Regions from separate parts of the Aliisedimentitalea scapharcae genome, predicted to be linked through region 2. Evidence: riboswitches for the same ligand, from Rfam matches in the RefSeq annotation. Region 2 holds a riboswitch; each other region holds the start of a gene.

Evidence for each region. Region 2 has a riboswitch for cobalamin ahead of QEZ52_RS06955 (energy-coupling factor ABC transporter permease). Riboswitches for the same ligand answer to the same signal wherever they lie in the genome.
Region 1: another riboswitch for cobalamin. It lies ahead of QEZ52_RS18185 (CbtB domain-containing protein); the one in region 2 lies ahead of QEZ52_RS06955 (energy-coupling factor ABC transporter permease).
Region 3: another riboswitch for cobalamin. It lies ahead of QEZ52_RS04060 (hypothetical protein); the one in region 2 lies ahead of QEZ52_RS06955 (energy-coupling factor ABC transporter permease).

The regions. Positions count from the first base shown of each region.
Region 1 is NZ_CP123584.1:3,911,738-3,916,821, reverse strand. It holds gene QEZ52_RS18200 (DUF1636 family protein) at 1-111, shown strand, start outside; gene QEZ52_RS18195 (hypothetical protein) at 269-796, opposite strand; gene QEZ52_RS18190 (CbtA family protein) at 893-1,594, opposite strand; gene QEZ52_RS18185 (CbtB domain-containing protein) at 1,599-1,775, opposite strand; cobalamin riboswitch at 1,808-2,013, opposite strand; gene QEZ52_RS18180 (DUF5928 domain-containing protein) at 2,187-3,764, opposite strand; gene QEZ52_RS18175 (sulfotransferase family protein) at 3,912-4,730, shown strand; gene ilvD (dihydroxy-acid dehydratase) at 4,835-5,084, opposite strand, start outside.
Region 2 is NZ_CP123584.1:1,478,420-1,483,503, reverse strand. It holds gene QEZ52_RS06965 (cobyrinate a,c-diamide synthase) at 1-297, shown strand, start outside; gene cobA (uroporphyrinogen-III C-methyltransferase) at 300-1,025, shown strand; cobalamin riboswitch at 1,056-1,277, shown strand; gene QEZ52_RS06955 (energy-coupling factor ABC transporter permease) at 1,334-2,011, shown strand; gene cobF (precorrin-6A synthase (deacetylating)) at 2,098-2,850, shown strand; gene QEZ52_RS06945 (glutamine amidotransferase) at 2,913-3,647, shown strand; gene QEZ52_RS06940 (FAD-binding dehydrogenase) at 3,748-5,084, shown strand, end outside.
Region 3 is NZ_CP123584.1:866,039-871,122, reverse strand. It holds gene QEZ52_RS04075 (Lrp/AsnC family transcriptional regulator) at 1-330, shown strand, start outside; gene QEZ52_RS04070 (alpha/beta fold hydrolase) at 899-1,765, opposite strand; gene QEZ52_RS04065 (TetR/AcrR family transcriptional regulator) at 1,846-2,427, shown strand; cobalamin riboswitch at 2,446-2,662, shown strand; gene QEZ52_RS04060 (hypothetical protein) at 2,765-3,169, shown strand; gene QEZ52_RS04055 (protein-tyrosine phosphatase family protein) at 3,176-3,724, opposite strand; gene QEZ52_RS04050 (DNA polymerase III subunit gamma/tau) at 3,902-5,084, shown strand, end outside.

The DNA.
Region 1 (5,084 bases), 2.0 Mb from region 2:
CTGGAAACGGTCGGGGTCTATCTGGACGCCCCCCAGGGGTGGATTGAGGATGCGCGCCCTTGTGGTCGGTTGCGCTTTTGCCTGAAGGGGCGGATCGCGGCCCTGTGCTGAGACTGGGCAGCCCCGGGGGGCTCCCGCCCGGTCCAGACGCATCAGAGATGCGCCAGGACCCGTTGGGCCAGGCACCGCCTGACCCGGTAAACCGGCCCAGGCGGTGCCTGATCGCGCGCGACAGACGGCAGCACGGGGCGGCAACGTTGCGGAGTGATCAGTTCTCGATTGTCAGCGTCTGGCTCAAAGGTGTGGCACCCACGGCAAGCATCTTGTGATCATTGCTGTTCAGGGTCACTTTGACCTCGACCTGGCCTTTGGGCAGGGCAGACAGATGCAGCCAATCTGCGTAATAGCGGCCCAGTTTGACGCCATTTATGTAAACGTGGGCATGCCCTTCGCCCTCTACATGTGCGGTCGAGGCGTTTTCAGGTGCAAAGCGGAAATTTTCTGTCTGGATGTTGAGATTCCAGCCAGCGGCAGGATCCTTGTGCACGGCGAGCGTCAGCGTTGGTGCCGCGCCGTCGTCCGCGACAGACACCATTTCGTCGTGGTTGTGGCCGGATCCGTGCCCAGATCCGTTCCCAGAGGTCGCGTCGGCATGTTGTGCTGTTGAGCCGCCGTGCTGGCCGGGGTCGCCATGGTCGTGGCCGTCAAAAGTGATCCCATTTCCGGCGGCAATGGTGAAGCCGATGCCGCCACCAAAAACGAGGCCGATCAGCAGGAGAGGAATGGAGCGATCCATGGTATTTGGTCCTTGGGGTCCGAAAAAATGAGACGAGCGCCCCCAAAGAGTGGCGACGCTCGCAGAGCGATAGGGACCGGCGGTCAAATCCGCGATTTAGGCGGCCTGACCATTGGCCGAGCCTGTGCCTTCGCGTTGCCAGAAGTATCCGGCCAGACATCCGAGCAGAACCCAGGCAACCATGCCAACGCCAAAGGCGCGTGCGGCAAAATGGGCCCCGATTTCCGTTGGGACAGGACCGGTAAACACCGCAGGCTCCGGTGCGCCGATCACATGCGGTGCCAGCAACAGGATCGCAGCAGCCCCCCAGGCGGTCCAGGATTTGCCAAAGGCAATCAACCACATGGCCAGGGTCGCAGTCAGCACCGTGGCGAACCACCAGATCTGGCGGTCACCAACGTCGGCGGCGGCAACACCGGGAACTTCTGGGGCAAGCGAAAACCCGGGTGCGAAATGCACAGCGACAAAGCCCGCGACACCCCACATCAGACCTGTGCGCCCATTGATGGTGGCACCGCGCTCTTCGGCCTGGGACATCAGCGCCACCAGAACCATAGCATAGCCGGAGTAGACAAGCATGGTAAAGACCACGCTCAACCCGTCGCGCACGGCTTCAAAACCGCTCACGTCCTGATGCGCCGACACCGTTGATGACGACCCGAAATGAACCAGATCCCCCCCTTCGTACAGCTCGGCATGCAGCAGAACAGGCTGTACAAAATACAACTGCAGCAGGGCGGTTATCAGCCCTGCTGCAGCACCAGCGAACAACGCGCTGGTCAAAATCCGTGTGAACATCAGCTTAGTGGCAGGGGAAGCCGGTCGCGTGACGCACGTCATGGGCTGCATCGTGCAGGGTCGACGCCTGAACGTGGCCGGTGATCGACACGATGGCCAAACCGATCAGAGCTGCAAAAACAGCAATGCCAAAACCGGCTTTGCTGTGGGACTGGGAAACGGTGGTCGCTTGCGCGTTCATTTTGTCTTCTCCTTGCCGTCGCACCCGACGGTGTTGTACGTTCGTTACCCGGCAGGTCTCCTGGCTCGCGGATCATGGCGCTTTGCCCGCCTTCCCCGATCCAAAAGGATCAAGTGGCAATTGGACAGGCGCTCACCGCTTACAGTCGCGGGGGCGGCTCCGGAATGACAGCGTTGCGGCCGTGACACCGGATTCCCTTTGGCAGCCGAAATCCGGCGCCGGATCATTCAGTGTTAGCGTATCCTCTTGTCCCTTGCAAAGTCCAATTGCGAAGACTCCGGGTCGGGAAGCGACCAAGCGGTTGTTGGCCGTGCCGCAAAGCCAATTCCGCAGGATGTTTTGCGACGTGGAGCGGGTTTTGCGGCGGGCGAGGGCGGGCGATTCTGCCCCCGCGGGCAAGAAACCCGCCGGTCAATCCGCGAACAAATGGTCGGTTTGGGCCAGGCGCAGGGCCTGATCGGGCGGGATGGTCAGGAAGTCCTGGAATTTGCCCGCATTCTCTTCCGGGCTGTCGGACTGGTGAACCCGATAATGGCGGGCAAAGCCGGCATCGCGGATGCGATCGGCCTCGTGCACGATGTCATTGCGGATTGTGGGAAGCAGCCGTTCCAGCGTGGCCTGCGGCGTGCGTTCGCCTGCCAACCCCACACGGTGCGCATGCCCGATCAGATATTCATCGGTGAATTCACATTCCACGTGCAGCATCCGGGTGACGGAGCGGTCCGAAAAGAAGTCGTGCAGCAAGTCCAGATTGGACGGGTCCATGCAGACCAGCAACCGATCAGTTTCATAATATTCAAATAACATGCGCATCAGGGCGCGCCGATGCCGGGTCCGTTTTTCCAGCGACGACTGGATACCCCCAAGATCGGGGAGAGGGGTGCCTTCTTCGTTGAACAGGTATTCAATGCAGGGAATGTTGGTCACATGACGGATTTGTTCCAGGATCCGTTTGGAGACATGCCATTTCTTGCACACGACGATCAGGAGTTCGCGTTCACGCCCAAGCGTGCTTTCCGTTTCCCAGAACCGCATGGCAAACCGGCGTCCGATCCGCCCCTTGCCGGACAGGAATTTATACAGGCTGCGGCCTTCGTTCGAAATCTGGAAATCGACATCATGCGCCGCATACAGTCGCCCGAGTCGGGCCTTGAGCTCGACCGCTTCGGGGCTGATCTTGCGCGCGAACAGGAAATCCTGGCTGAGCAGCAAGTCATAGTGATCATTATGGAAATTCACCGGCATTCCATAGTCGGTGAACATCAGGAACGTCAGTGTGCGCGCCTGGACTTCGGTTTCTGGTACCAGATGGCGTACAAGCGTCTGAAAAAACGTCTCATCCGGAATCCAGGTTGTGCGAAAGAAACGCATGACGTCTTTTCTGGTGCGGGTGAATTCGAGAATCCATTCGACCGTGCGCCGACGCAGGCACCACCATTGGGATCCGATTTGCACCTGGATATCATGCGGGATCTCGCGCGAAACACCCAATCGTTTTTGCAGATTGAATGCGGCATAGAACAGTTTCTTGTGCGTGCGTTCATTGAAGTAATGGCGATAGGTCAGCCGTTCTTCCTTGATCCCGGTCTTTATCCAGTCGCTTTCGAAAAAATCGAAACTCTCGATAAAGTCGTAATCGTTGCTGTCCAGAAAATGATGCGCATATTCTGCGGTCTTGATTGCCATGCAATCGCCGGACAACATGTAGAAATGGGTCGCACGGGGGAATTCCTCGACGGCCGCCTCTACGGCATAAAGCGTCGCTTGAACCAGGGACCATGCCCCCCAGCCGCATTTGATCCGCTTGCGGGAAAAGGTGACATTGGGGTTGTCTGCCAGAGCCTCGCGGATCAGCTTGTAAGCTTCGGGTTTGGCACGGGCATCGAAGTGAATTGCCATGTAGTCACCGGCCGCCGTCAGGCGTTCGGCTTGCTTCACAATGGCCTCAGGGTCCTTGTGGCAAAGCAGGATATAGGCGATTTTTGCCATCTCGGAAACGAAGCACTCCGGTTTCTTGTCATTGTTTACCTTGATAAAGGTTGAGAGTGATTGAATAAACAAGATAATTTGTCAGACAAACAAGCAACCCAATTGACCCTACGTTATGGGGCAGGGGCATCAGAGGAGAGCACGCATATGGGATTTCCCGGGACCTGGATGACCGAAAGCGAAAGTGTTGTGTATCGGGTGGTGCCCAAATGTGCCTGTTCCACCATTGGTCAAATCCTGCATTATTCGGATCATGGTGTCTTTTTTGATGGCGATATTCATGATGCCAAGACCGGGCTTCACAAATGGGCGCTGGAAGGCAGCCAGGGGCCGATCACCCGCAACGTACAGGGGCACCGGTCCTATGCGTTCACCTGTGTGCGCAACCCCTATACCCGGATCCTGAGTTCGTTTTTCGACAAGATCTGTGGCATTCAACGCAACGGCAAACGGTACCGTGGCAATCTGGTGCCCAAGCTGATTTATGATTACGGGATCGAGGTTGGCGGCGACGACGGCAAGCAGGAGTTCGACCAGATCAAGAGCTTTCGCCGGTTTCTGTTGTTTGTTCGCGACAGCATTCGGTTTCGCCGGCCGATGGAGCCTGATATTCACTGGTCGGCCATGTCAGGGCATGTCTCGACCTTTATCTGGAACGGCGGAACCTATGACAAGATCATTTGGACCGAACAGTTCAATGAAGGCATGCAGGAGGTTCTGGATTCGATCGAAACCCAACATCCGGTCGATCTGGGAGATATTCCGCGGTTCAACGAAAGCGAGGGGCATGGGCCCAAGCGGTTGCACCCGGTCGAAGATTATTTCGACGATCTGTCAATGCATCTGGTTTATGAGATCTTCAAACGGGACTTTGAACTTTTCAAATATGATGTCGAGAATCCTGGCAACAAGATGCCGATAGGAGAAATCGATTTGAACGAAGTGCATGCAAAGCTCGGCGATTGATGCCGCGGTGCCAAAGTTTTGCTAAAACTTTGGCCAAAACTTTTCCCGAAAAGTTTTTGGCCCGGCGGCTCCGGCCCGCTGGAAAACGGGCCGGAGTGCGTGCGTCACACTTGGCGTACAGCGCCTTTGGCGGCGCTGGTGGCCAGTTTGGCATAGGCCTTTAGCGCGGTAGACACTTTGCGTTTGCGTGGTTCGGCAGGTACCCACCCTTTGGCGTCCTGTGCGCTCCGGCGGGTGGCCAGCGTTTCATCGTCAACGGCCAGGTGAATTGTCCGGTTCGGAATGTCGATTTCGATGACATCGCCCTGCTCGACGAGCCCGATTGTACCGCCTTCGGCCGCTTCGGGAGACACA
Region 2 (5,084 bases):
ATCGACAAACAGGGTGTGCGCCATCAGATGGCCGGTCTGCTGGGCCTGGTCACATCCTATGAAAAACGCAAGTTCCATCTGGGGTATCGCCGGGCGGTTCTGGGTGCAGGAATGCCTGGGTTTGACGCAGGTCGCGCCCTGCGTGGGCATGAATTCCACTATTCCACAATCCTGGACGAACCCGACGCCCCGCTGGCACAGGTATTTGACGCCGATGGCAACCCGGTGCCAGAAACCGGGTCGATCAAAGGCAATGTCACGGGCACTTTCTTTCACCTCATCACTGGAGAAGCGTGACGATGAGCGGCTTTGTCAGTTTTGTCTCCTCCGGGCCGGGCGATCCCGACCTGTTGACCGTCAAGGCGGTCAAATCTCTGCAACAGGCCGATGCGGTTCTGTTTGACGACCTGAGTTCCGGCCCGATCCTGAGCCATGCGCGCGAGGACGCCGATCTGGTCGGCGTTGGCAAACGCGCGGGCCGCCCGTCCCCCAAGCAGGACCACGTCAGCCAGCTTTTGGTGGACTATGCGTCCACCGGCGCGCGGGTTGTGCGGTTGAAATCCGGGGATTGCGGAATTTTCGGACGGCTCGAAGAAGAGTTGACCGCCCTGCGCGCAGCCGGGATCGAATACGAAATCATCCCCGGTGTCACAGCCGCGTCGGCCGCAGCAGCGGCGGCGGGCATCCCGCTGACCCGTCGGTTGACGGCACGGCGCCTGCAATATGTCACCGGCCACGATGTTACTGGCGAATTGCCCGAAAAACTGAACTGGGCGGCGCTGGCCGATGGCGAAGCAACAACCGTGGTCTATATGGGCAAACGCACCTTTGCCGCCCTTGCCGAACAGCTGCTGGAGCGTGGGTTGTCCGCCGACACTGCCTGTTTGTTGGCCACCGGTGTTTCGACGCCGGACCAGGCCCTGTCGCATCACACATTGGGTGATCTGCCCGCTCATTTGGCGCAGCTGGATACCAAGGCGCCGGTTTTGATCCTGTATGGAGCCTTGGCTGTTGCGGACGCGTAAGTGACGCTTGACAGACTGCGATTCCTTATGAAAACAAAGGCCATTGACGGTTCCCAGCGGTCCAAGACCAAGGGATTAAAAGGGAACACGGTGTGGTGTAGCCAAAAGGCGCCAAATCCGTGACTGCCCCCGCAACTGTGAGCGGAGAGTGTGCCCCGCCAAAGACCACTGATCGCCCCAAAGGGCGTCGGGAAGGTCGGGGCAAACTATGACCCGCGAGTCAGGAGACCTGCCGTCAGCGGTCCGGGATGGTCCCGGTCTGGTCCTGAACTTTTCGGCCGTCGGGTGAGACGGCAGGGAGACACATTATGCATATCGAACCAGGCATCGTAAACGGTGCCAAAATCACGCTGTCCTACGCAACTGCAGCCGGTGCCGCCACCTATATGGTCAAGGAAGCCGCGTCTGCCTTTGGCGTATCCGGTGCCATATCTCTGGCGGTGCGCTCGGTCATGGCGACCGCTGCGGCCTTCACCTTCTTTCAGGTGCTGCCACATTTCCCCGTCGGCGTGTCCGAGGTCCACTTTATCCTCGGGTCGACCTTGTTCCTGATCCTGGGCGCAGCCCCTGCTGCGGTGGGTCTGGCGATGGCGCTGCTGTTGCAGGGCATGTTCTTTGCGCCTACCGACCTGCCCCAGTATTTCATCAACGTCACCACCCTGTTGGTGCCGCTGTTCGCGCTGAAAGCCGTGGCAAACCGCATGATCGCGCCCGGTACAGCCTATGTTGATCTGAAATACACACAGGCCCTGGCGCTGAGCACCGCCTATCAGGGCGGCGTTGTGGCCTGGGTTGGTTTCTGGGCCTTTTACGGTCAGGGCTTTGGCGCGGAAACCATGACATCAGTGCTGACCTTTGGTGGGGCCTATATGTTGGTCGTTTTGATTGAACCCGTCGCCGATCTGGCCGTGCTGGCCGCGGCCAAGACCATGCGTGGCCTGAATGGATCCGGTCTGGTGACGCCGCGCCTCTATAACGCGGCGTAATTCAGCTTGCACACACACGGACGCGGCCCCATTACGGGGCCGTGTTTGTTTTTGGCACATGATTGTTTTGGCAAGGGCTCTGACAGATGATCGAACTCACCCTGATCGGAATCGGCACCGGCAACCCCCAGCATCTGACGTTGCAGGCGGTGGACGCGCTGAACGCGCAGGATCTGATCCTGATCCCCAACAAGGGCGCGGGCAAGGATGATCTGGCTGGTTTGCGGCGTCAGATCTGTGACCGGGCGATCCGGGGCGCTGGTCCGCAGATCATCGAATTCGACCTGCCCATCCGAAACGAGGCCACCACCGATTATCGCCGGCGGGTCGATGATTGGCATGATGCCATTGCCGAAATCTGGTGGCAGAACATCACCGCCAACCTGCCGGATACCGGTGGCAAGGTGGGGTTTCTGGTCTGGGGCGACCCGTCGCTCTATGACAGCACCATGCGAATCGCCGACCGGTTGCTGACCCGGGCCGCGTTCACCATATCGGTCATCCCCGGCATCACGTCGATCCAGGCGCTGACCGCCGGGCACGCGATCCCGCTGAACGAAATCAATGGACCTGTTGTGATCACCACAGGCCGTCAATTGCGCGATCACGGCTGGCCTGAGGGGGCAGATACCGTTGTGGTGATGCTGGACGGGACCTGTTCCTTCCAGACCCTTGATCAGGACGGCGTTCAGATCTGGTGGTCAGGTTTTGCCGGAATGCCCGAAGAGATCACCCTGTCTGGCCCCTTGTCCGAGGTCTGTCAGACGATCATCGACACCCGCGCACAGGCGCGCGCCGATCACGGCTGGATCATGGATATCTATCTGCTGCGCCGGTGAAATGTCGCGGGGGCCCTGCGCACCCTTGTGCATGAATACCCGGTTGGCCTAAACCAACGGCCATGAAGCCATTTCTGATCCTGCAATTGCGCCCCGAAACCGACGCCGCCGATGCGGAGTTTGCCTCTATCCTGAACCGATCCGGCCTGACGGCTGAACGCTGTCACCGGGTGCGATTGGATTGCGAAGAGTTGCCCGCTGGGCTGGATGTGCGCGATTACGCCGGTGTGATTGTCGGCGGCGGCCCAGGCTGTGTCAGCGACGATCCCGCGAAAAAATCCCCGATGGATGCGCGGATCGAAGAGACCGTGCTGGGGCTGATGCCGCAGATCACCGCATTGGATCACCCATTCATGGGCTGCTGTTACGGTCTGGGCATTCTGGCCGCGCATCTGGGCGGCGACGTGTCCAAGGCACAATACGGCGAACCGGTCGGCCCATCCGATTGCACCCTGACCAAGGACGCGCAAAACGATCCGCTCACAACGGGGTTACCCGTCGCGTTCGAAGCCTTTGTCGGCCACAAGGAAGCGGTGCAGGCGCTGCCGCCGGGCTGTGTGCATCTGGTGGCCTCGGCCCCCTGCCCGTTCCAGATGGTGCGGTTTGGCGAAAACGTCTATGCCACCCAGTTCCACCCCGAAGCCGATGCCGCCGATTTTGAACAGCGCATCCGGATCTATTCCGGTCACGGCTATTTCCCGCCCGAACAGGCGGATGAACTGATCACCCAATGCCACGCCGCCGAGGTGACGGTGCCGGGCGAAATCCTGCGCCGATTTGCCCAGCGTTATGGGTGATGCCGCCGGGTGACCAAACGGCACGAACCGCCCGCACAGGTTGCCTGAGTGGCCGCGACACGGCTAGGCTGATCCGGCAGATATGCCAAAGGAGCAGCGCGTGCCCCATCAAAACGGTCAAATCAACAGCGCCGATGTCATCATAGTTGGCGCGGGATTGGCCGGATTGGCCGCCGCGGTCGAATTGGGTGACCGCGGCAAAACCGTCATTTTGCTGGATCAGGAACCGGCACATTTCATGGGTGGTCAGGCCCATTGGAGCCTGGGCGGGTTGTTCATGATCGATACCCCGGAACAACGTCGCATGGGTATTCGCGACTGTCCGGATCTGGCGCGGCGCGACTGGCTGGGCAGCGCACAGTTCGACCGCCCCGAGGATGCCTGGCCGCGCGCATGGGCCGATGCATATCTGGACTTTGCGGCTGGTGAAATGCGCAGCTGGCTGCATGACGTTGGGCTGCGCTGGTTCCCGGTTGTGGGCTGGGCCGAACGCGGTGGAGACACGGCCGAAGGACATGGGAATTCTGTCCCCCGGTTTCATGTCACCTGGGGCACCGGACCGGGGGTTGTTGCCCCTTTTGCAGCCCGTGTGCGCAATCATATGGCCACCGGGCGCATTCATTTTCGGGACCGCCATCAGGTCAGCTACATCATCATGCAAAACGGCGCGGCCAAAGGCGTCTCCGGCGAAATCCTGGCTGAAGATGCCAGCCCCCGGGGACAAAAGACCAGCCGGCATGAGATCGGTGAATTCGAATGTTACGCGCCATCCATCATTGTCGCCTCGGGTGGGATTGGCGGCAATCTGGAACTGGTGCGCAAAGCCTGGCCCGCTGACCGTCTGGGCACCGCGCCCAAAACCATGGTGTCAGGCGTACCGTTTCACGTCGACGGCCGCATGATCGCAATATCCGAAACCGCCGGTGGCCATGTGATCAACCCAGACCGCATGTGGCATTACACCGAAGGGGTACAGAACTGGGACCCGATTTGGCCCAATCACGGGATTCGGATCCTGCCCGGGCCGTCGTCGATGTGGTTTGACTCGTTGGGGCAACGGCTGGAGGCACCCTGTTTGCCGGGATTCGACACGCTCTCCACGCTGCGCGAAATTCTGAAGACCGGTCAAGATTACAGCTGGTTCGTGCTGAGCCAGAAGATCATCGAAAAGGAATTTGCCCTGTCCGGGTCGGAACAGAACCCGGATCTGACTTCGGGCAGCTGGTTTCAAGTGCTCAAGGCGCGACTGTTGTCACGCGGCAGCGCCCCCGGACCTGTCGAAGCGTTCAAGAAACACGGAGTCGATTTTGTCGTGGCCACAACCCTGAGCGATCTGGTCAAAGGCATGAACCGTATCGCCGAAGTGCCCGTCGACGAGGCACGGTTGCGGTCCCAGATCGAGGCTCGGGACGCCCAGGTTGACAATCCCTTTGCCAA
Region 3 (5,084 bases), 610 kb from region 2:
GAAAAGGCTGGAATTATCCGGGGATACAGTGCCCGGGTGGATGCCAAAGCCTATGGGCTTGCTGTGACGGCCTTTGTGAACGTCCGGCTTGAAAGGCACGACGAGGACACCGTTAATCGCTTTGAAGGCGAAGTCATGCGAATGGATGAAGTGCTCGACTGCCATGTTATGGCTGGCCAAGCGGATTATCAATTGCGCGTCGCCGTGGCCGATCTGGAGCGGTACGAGCACTTCGTCCGCGACAGGTTGCAGCGTATTGGCGGTCTGGCCTCTATCGATACGCGATTTGCCTATGGCGTTGTAAAAGAAGCAGCCGCATTTCCGATTTAGATGAAGCTCCCGAATAAGGTAGCTGTTGATCTACCATGCCACTGCAGCAAGGCTCGGCATTTCATGAAGTGACACGAGCAACGCAATGGTCTTGCAGGATAGGTCGGCTCGCAAAAAAGAACGACCTCTTTAGTGTTATAATCTCTGGCTTAGCATCAGTGACTCTGCACATACGACCATATGCTGCGTTAGCGATCGCGGCAGATGCACAAGTCCGCTTTGTTCGCATAGCAGGCTGTGGTTCAAATCACGGCGAATGGCCGGAGTCCGCCTTTTCTCAAAATCGTGCAGGCAATTCAGCGCTCTGGTCGTGTCTACTTGGGTCTGGGGGAGCGCCCCCTCCCAGTCGAAATGGCAGCAAGCGATCTCAAGACGTGGCTCTCATCTCCAAATTGCAGCAAGGCTCTCAAAACCGGGGTCAGTTGAACAGCTTCTTGGAGACTTGTCGAAACGCAACATCAGAAGGTCCATTCTTTGGCCGAAAACACGGCGACAAATATCCGCCCAATCTATTGTTTTAAAATACTTTACCGTTGTGTGAGATCTGACATTGCGAACTGGCGATCTATCACGCCTGCGGAATCAACGTGGGCCACAGGGAAGCGGAAGCACGAGCAAAAGCCCCCATATGGCCGATTTTGGACAGACCAAAATCCGACGGCACAACGGTCGTACACTTGGTTTTTTCGGGGCCATATACATCCTGCAGACGGGCAACACATTTCGGCGGAATCGTTTCGTCATCGTCAAAGGCAAATAGCGAGACCGGCGCACCTGACCGAGACCAATCAGCGACCGGCAACCCTTGCCCCATTTCTGGCAAGTAACTCTTGGGTTTCGTGCACCACCTGCGCCACTGCCAATAGACACCCGATGGAAGATCCACGTTGAAACCGACCACCCGCCCCGGCAGGTACCCCAGCATCTTCACCAGCATTGGCGCATGTCCAAACCAGAACAACCGGGCAAACAGCTGATAAGGCCAGGGGTGGTCCGTGTGGCGCACCAGGCCGCTGGCGACACCGATCATGCGCTGCACATCCTCAAGCCCGTCTTGCAAAGGCATCAGCATCGCCCCCAGTGAATGTCCCACCACCCAAATTGGCACGCCAGGCAGCAGATCGCGCATGGCATTCCGCGCCGCGGGTTGATCAACCAACGCCCAATCGGACATCGTCGCATCCGAATCTCGCGGGTGCCGCGTAGCCGAAGCCCCAAAATCCGAGTAATCATATGTCAGACAGGCCATATTGCGGTCCGTAACCAACCAACGGGCAAAATGTCGATAAAAGCCATGCGGTGCGCCGGTCGCCGGGTTCAGGACAACGGCGGCAACAGGATCGCCCTTGGGGCGGAACAAGGTGCCGTGCAGGCGTTTTGAACCGGCATCAAAACTGACATCTTGTTCCGTGACATCAGGTTGCAAATCTCGCATCTTCCACCCCGCTTTCGAACTAGACCGTTTGGTCTATTCACTCTCTGGACCAATCGGTCCAGTTCTGTCAAGCTGGCACCATGACTGACGTTACGCCGCCAAAACCGCTATCGACCAAGGATCGCCTGATCCGAGCTGCGGCCAATCTGTTCCGCAACAGGGGCTATCATGGCGTTGGATTGAATGAATTGCTGGTCGAAGCAAAGGCACCCAAAGGATCGCTGTATCACCACTTTCCCAACGGCAAGGCCGACTTAGCGTTGGCATCGGCCACCTGGGCATCCGACCAGATGTTGCGGTTGATCGCCAGCAGTTTTGACCCTGCGGATACATTTGCAGCGGGGGCCACGACTCTGTGTCACAAGCTCGCCAAATTGTTTGATAGCGCCGGAAAGTGGAGCGGTTGCCCGGTCTCTGCAACCCTGTTCGAAGGGCCGGAAAACGAAGATTTTCACACCCACGCAGCACATCTGTTTCAGGGCTGGATTACCGAGGTCGAACAACACGCCCTGCGTCTGGGACAATCCCCCGAACAGGCGCACCGATCAGCCGAGAACCTGTATTTGCTGATGCAGGGTGGCTGGCAATTGGCACGGGTCCAACGCGATTCGGATATCCTGCGCCGCCTCCCAGACCAGATGTGCCACTTCGAATCCGCTTGACGCTGCGGGGTCGCAGGCATTAGCGATGAACCCGATGGTTCCCGCGTTGCTCACGTGGCCGGGATGAAAAGGGAATGTGGTGCGGCCCCGAAAAGGGCCCAGTCCACGACTGCCCCCGCAACTGTAGGCGGCGAGCGACCCCGAATGATCACCACTGCGCCAGATCCGGCGTGGGAAGGATCGGGGAAGTTTTGACCCGCAAGTCAGGAGACCTGCCATCGGAACTGAAACTTGTACCTGGACGGGGTGTCTGGGCAGGGTTCGATGATGGCACAACGCGCCAATACCACATCGCAACACCTGTCAGGTCCACCCGTTCAACTGCGCGGAGGGCGCTATGATCTGGACTGACAAAACGTATTCTTATGCTGCAACCTTGTGCCAGCACACCGGACGCCCTTGTCCGGCAGCTGCGCGGATCGTCAAACGACTGACCCAGGCGGTACATCGCGCCGGAGCAGCCACATCGCCTGATTTTGAAATCGACGGATCTGCGGATGTCCAGGGCTGCGATCGTGTCTGTACGGCGCGTTTTGTGGCGACACAGGACCAGATCCGGTTGTTTTGCGGGGTCTCGGGCGATACCGCGAACGCCACGCTTGATCGCATTGCCGATGCATTGTTTGACATGACCGGTGCGATGGCCTCCCCCGGTGCGGCGCATACACCCTGCGCCATGCTTCAGGCGCGAACCCGACCGGCTCAACCCGCAACGCCCGCTCTCTCGGTGGCGGTTCCCTGACGCCTGTCAGGTCGGAGCGTGGGGCAACCTGCGCTCCCCATACGCCCAATTCATTTGCTCGGTGGTTTCCACCGCACACGGGCGCACTGCGCGCAGCCGGGCCAGTGCATGGGCCGGGACCTCTCCCGATTCAATCATCAACCGCAGCGCAACCATGCCGGACCGGCCACACCCACCCTTGCAATGCACCAGCACGCGCCCCCCACCGACCAGCGCCTTGCGGGCCATATGGCTGATCTCGGGCCAGCGGGCCAGAAAACCGGGGCCCGGCGCACCGAAATCTTCGACCGGAAGATGCGCCCAGCGGCTGGCTGCACGCTGCACGTCCTGCCCCAGGGCCGACGCCCCGACCGCCTCCATTTCCGTATAAGTGGTCATTGAAATCACCAGGCCCGGTCTCCATTCACGAATATGGTTCATATCGGTCTGGTAACACCCCGAAGCCCCTGGCAGCTGGGTGATCGCAAGAATCCCATCTGCGACCGAAATCGCATGGATGACCAGCCCTGTGTGGCCAGCATCCGGGGAACCGTCTTGACTGTCCTGTGCCTGCATGTGTCGCCTCAAGCCTGCTATCGCCTCCTTGGGAGCCAATAGTGCAGCAGCTTTGCGAGATCCCAAAGAGAAATCGGCAGACCGGGCATTTGGCCCCTATGACCGGTGGACGTCACGGGCCTACCGCCGTACCCTGAGCGGCGACCCTGACCTCACGAATCCCGGCGCGAGCATTGCATGACTGATCACACCGCCAGCCAGTACCAAGTGCTGGCCCGCAAATACCGCCCTGAAACCTTTGCCGACCTGGTCGGACAAAGCGCGATGGTGCGCACACTCAAGAATGCCTTTGCTGCGGACCGGATTGCCCAGGCATTCATCATGACCGGGATCCGGGGCACCGGCAAAACCACGACAGCACGGATCATCGCCAAGGGAATGAACTGTATCGGTCCCGATGGGACCGGCGGCCCGACAACCGAACCCTGCGGACAATGCGAACATTGCACGGCGATCATGGAAGGACGCCATGTCGACGTCATGGAAATGGACGCTGCCAGCCGCACCGGTGTGGGCGACATCCGTGAGATCATCGACTCGGTGCGGTATCGCGCGGCCTCGGCTCGCTACAAAATCTATATTATCGACGAAGTTCACATGCTGTCGACCAGTGCGTTCAACGCGCTGCTCAAGACGCTGGAAGAGCCCCCTGCGCATGTGAAGTTCATCTTTGCCACCACCGAAATCCGCAAAGTCCCCGTCACGGTGCTCTCGCGGTGTCAGCGGTTCGACCTGCGTCGCATCGAACCCGAAGACATGATCGCCCTGATGCGCAAGATAGCCGCCGCAGAAAACGCCGAGATCGCAGAAGATGCGTTGGCGTTGATCACGCGGGCCGCCGAAGGTTCGGCCCGAGACGCGACATCGCTTCTGGATCAGGCCATTTCACATGGAGCTGGCGAAACCTCTGCCGATCAGGTCCGGGCCATGCTGGGGCTGGCCGACCGGGGCCGGGTGTTGGACCTGATGGATATGATCCTACGCGGCGATGCTGCCGGGGCGCTTACTGAACTGGGGTCGCAATACGCCGAAGGGGCCGACCCGTTGGCAGTGCTGCGGGATCTGGCCGAAATCACCCATTGGGTGTCTGTGGTCAAAATCACCCCAGATGCCGCCGAAGATCCCACGATCTCTCCCGACGAACGCGCCCGGGGCGGCCAGATGGCCGAAGCTCTGCCCATGCGGGTTCTTACACGGATGTGGCAGATGCTGCTCAAGGCCCTAGAGGAAGTCGCCGCTGCGCCTAACGCCATGATGGCAGCTGAAATGGCAGTGATCCGCCTGACCCATGTGGCCGACCTGCCCAGCCCCGAAGAGCTGATCCGCCGACTGCAGGACACGCCTCCGCCCCCCCCGAATC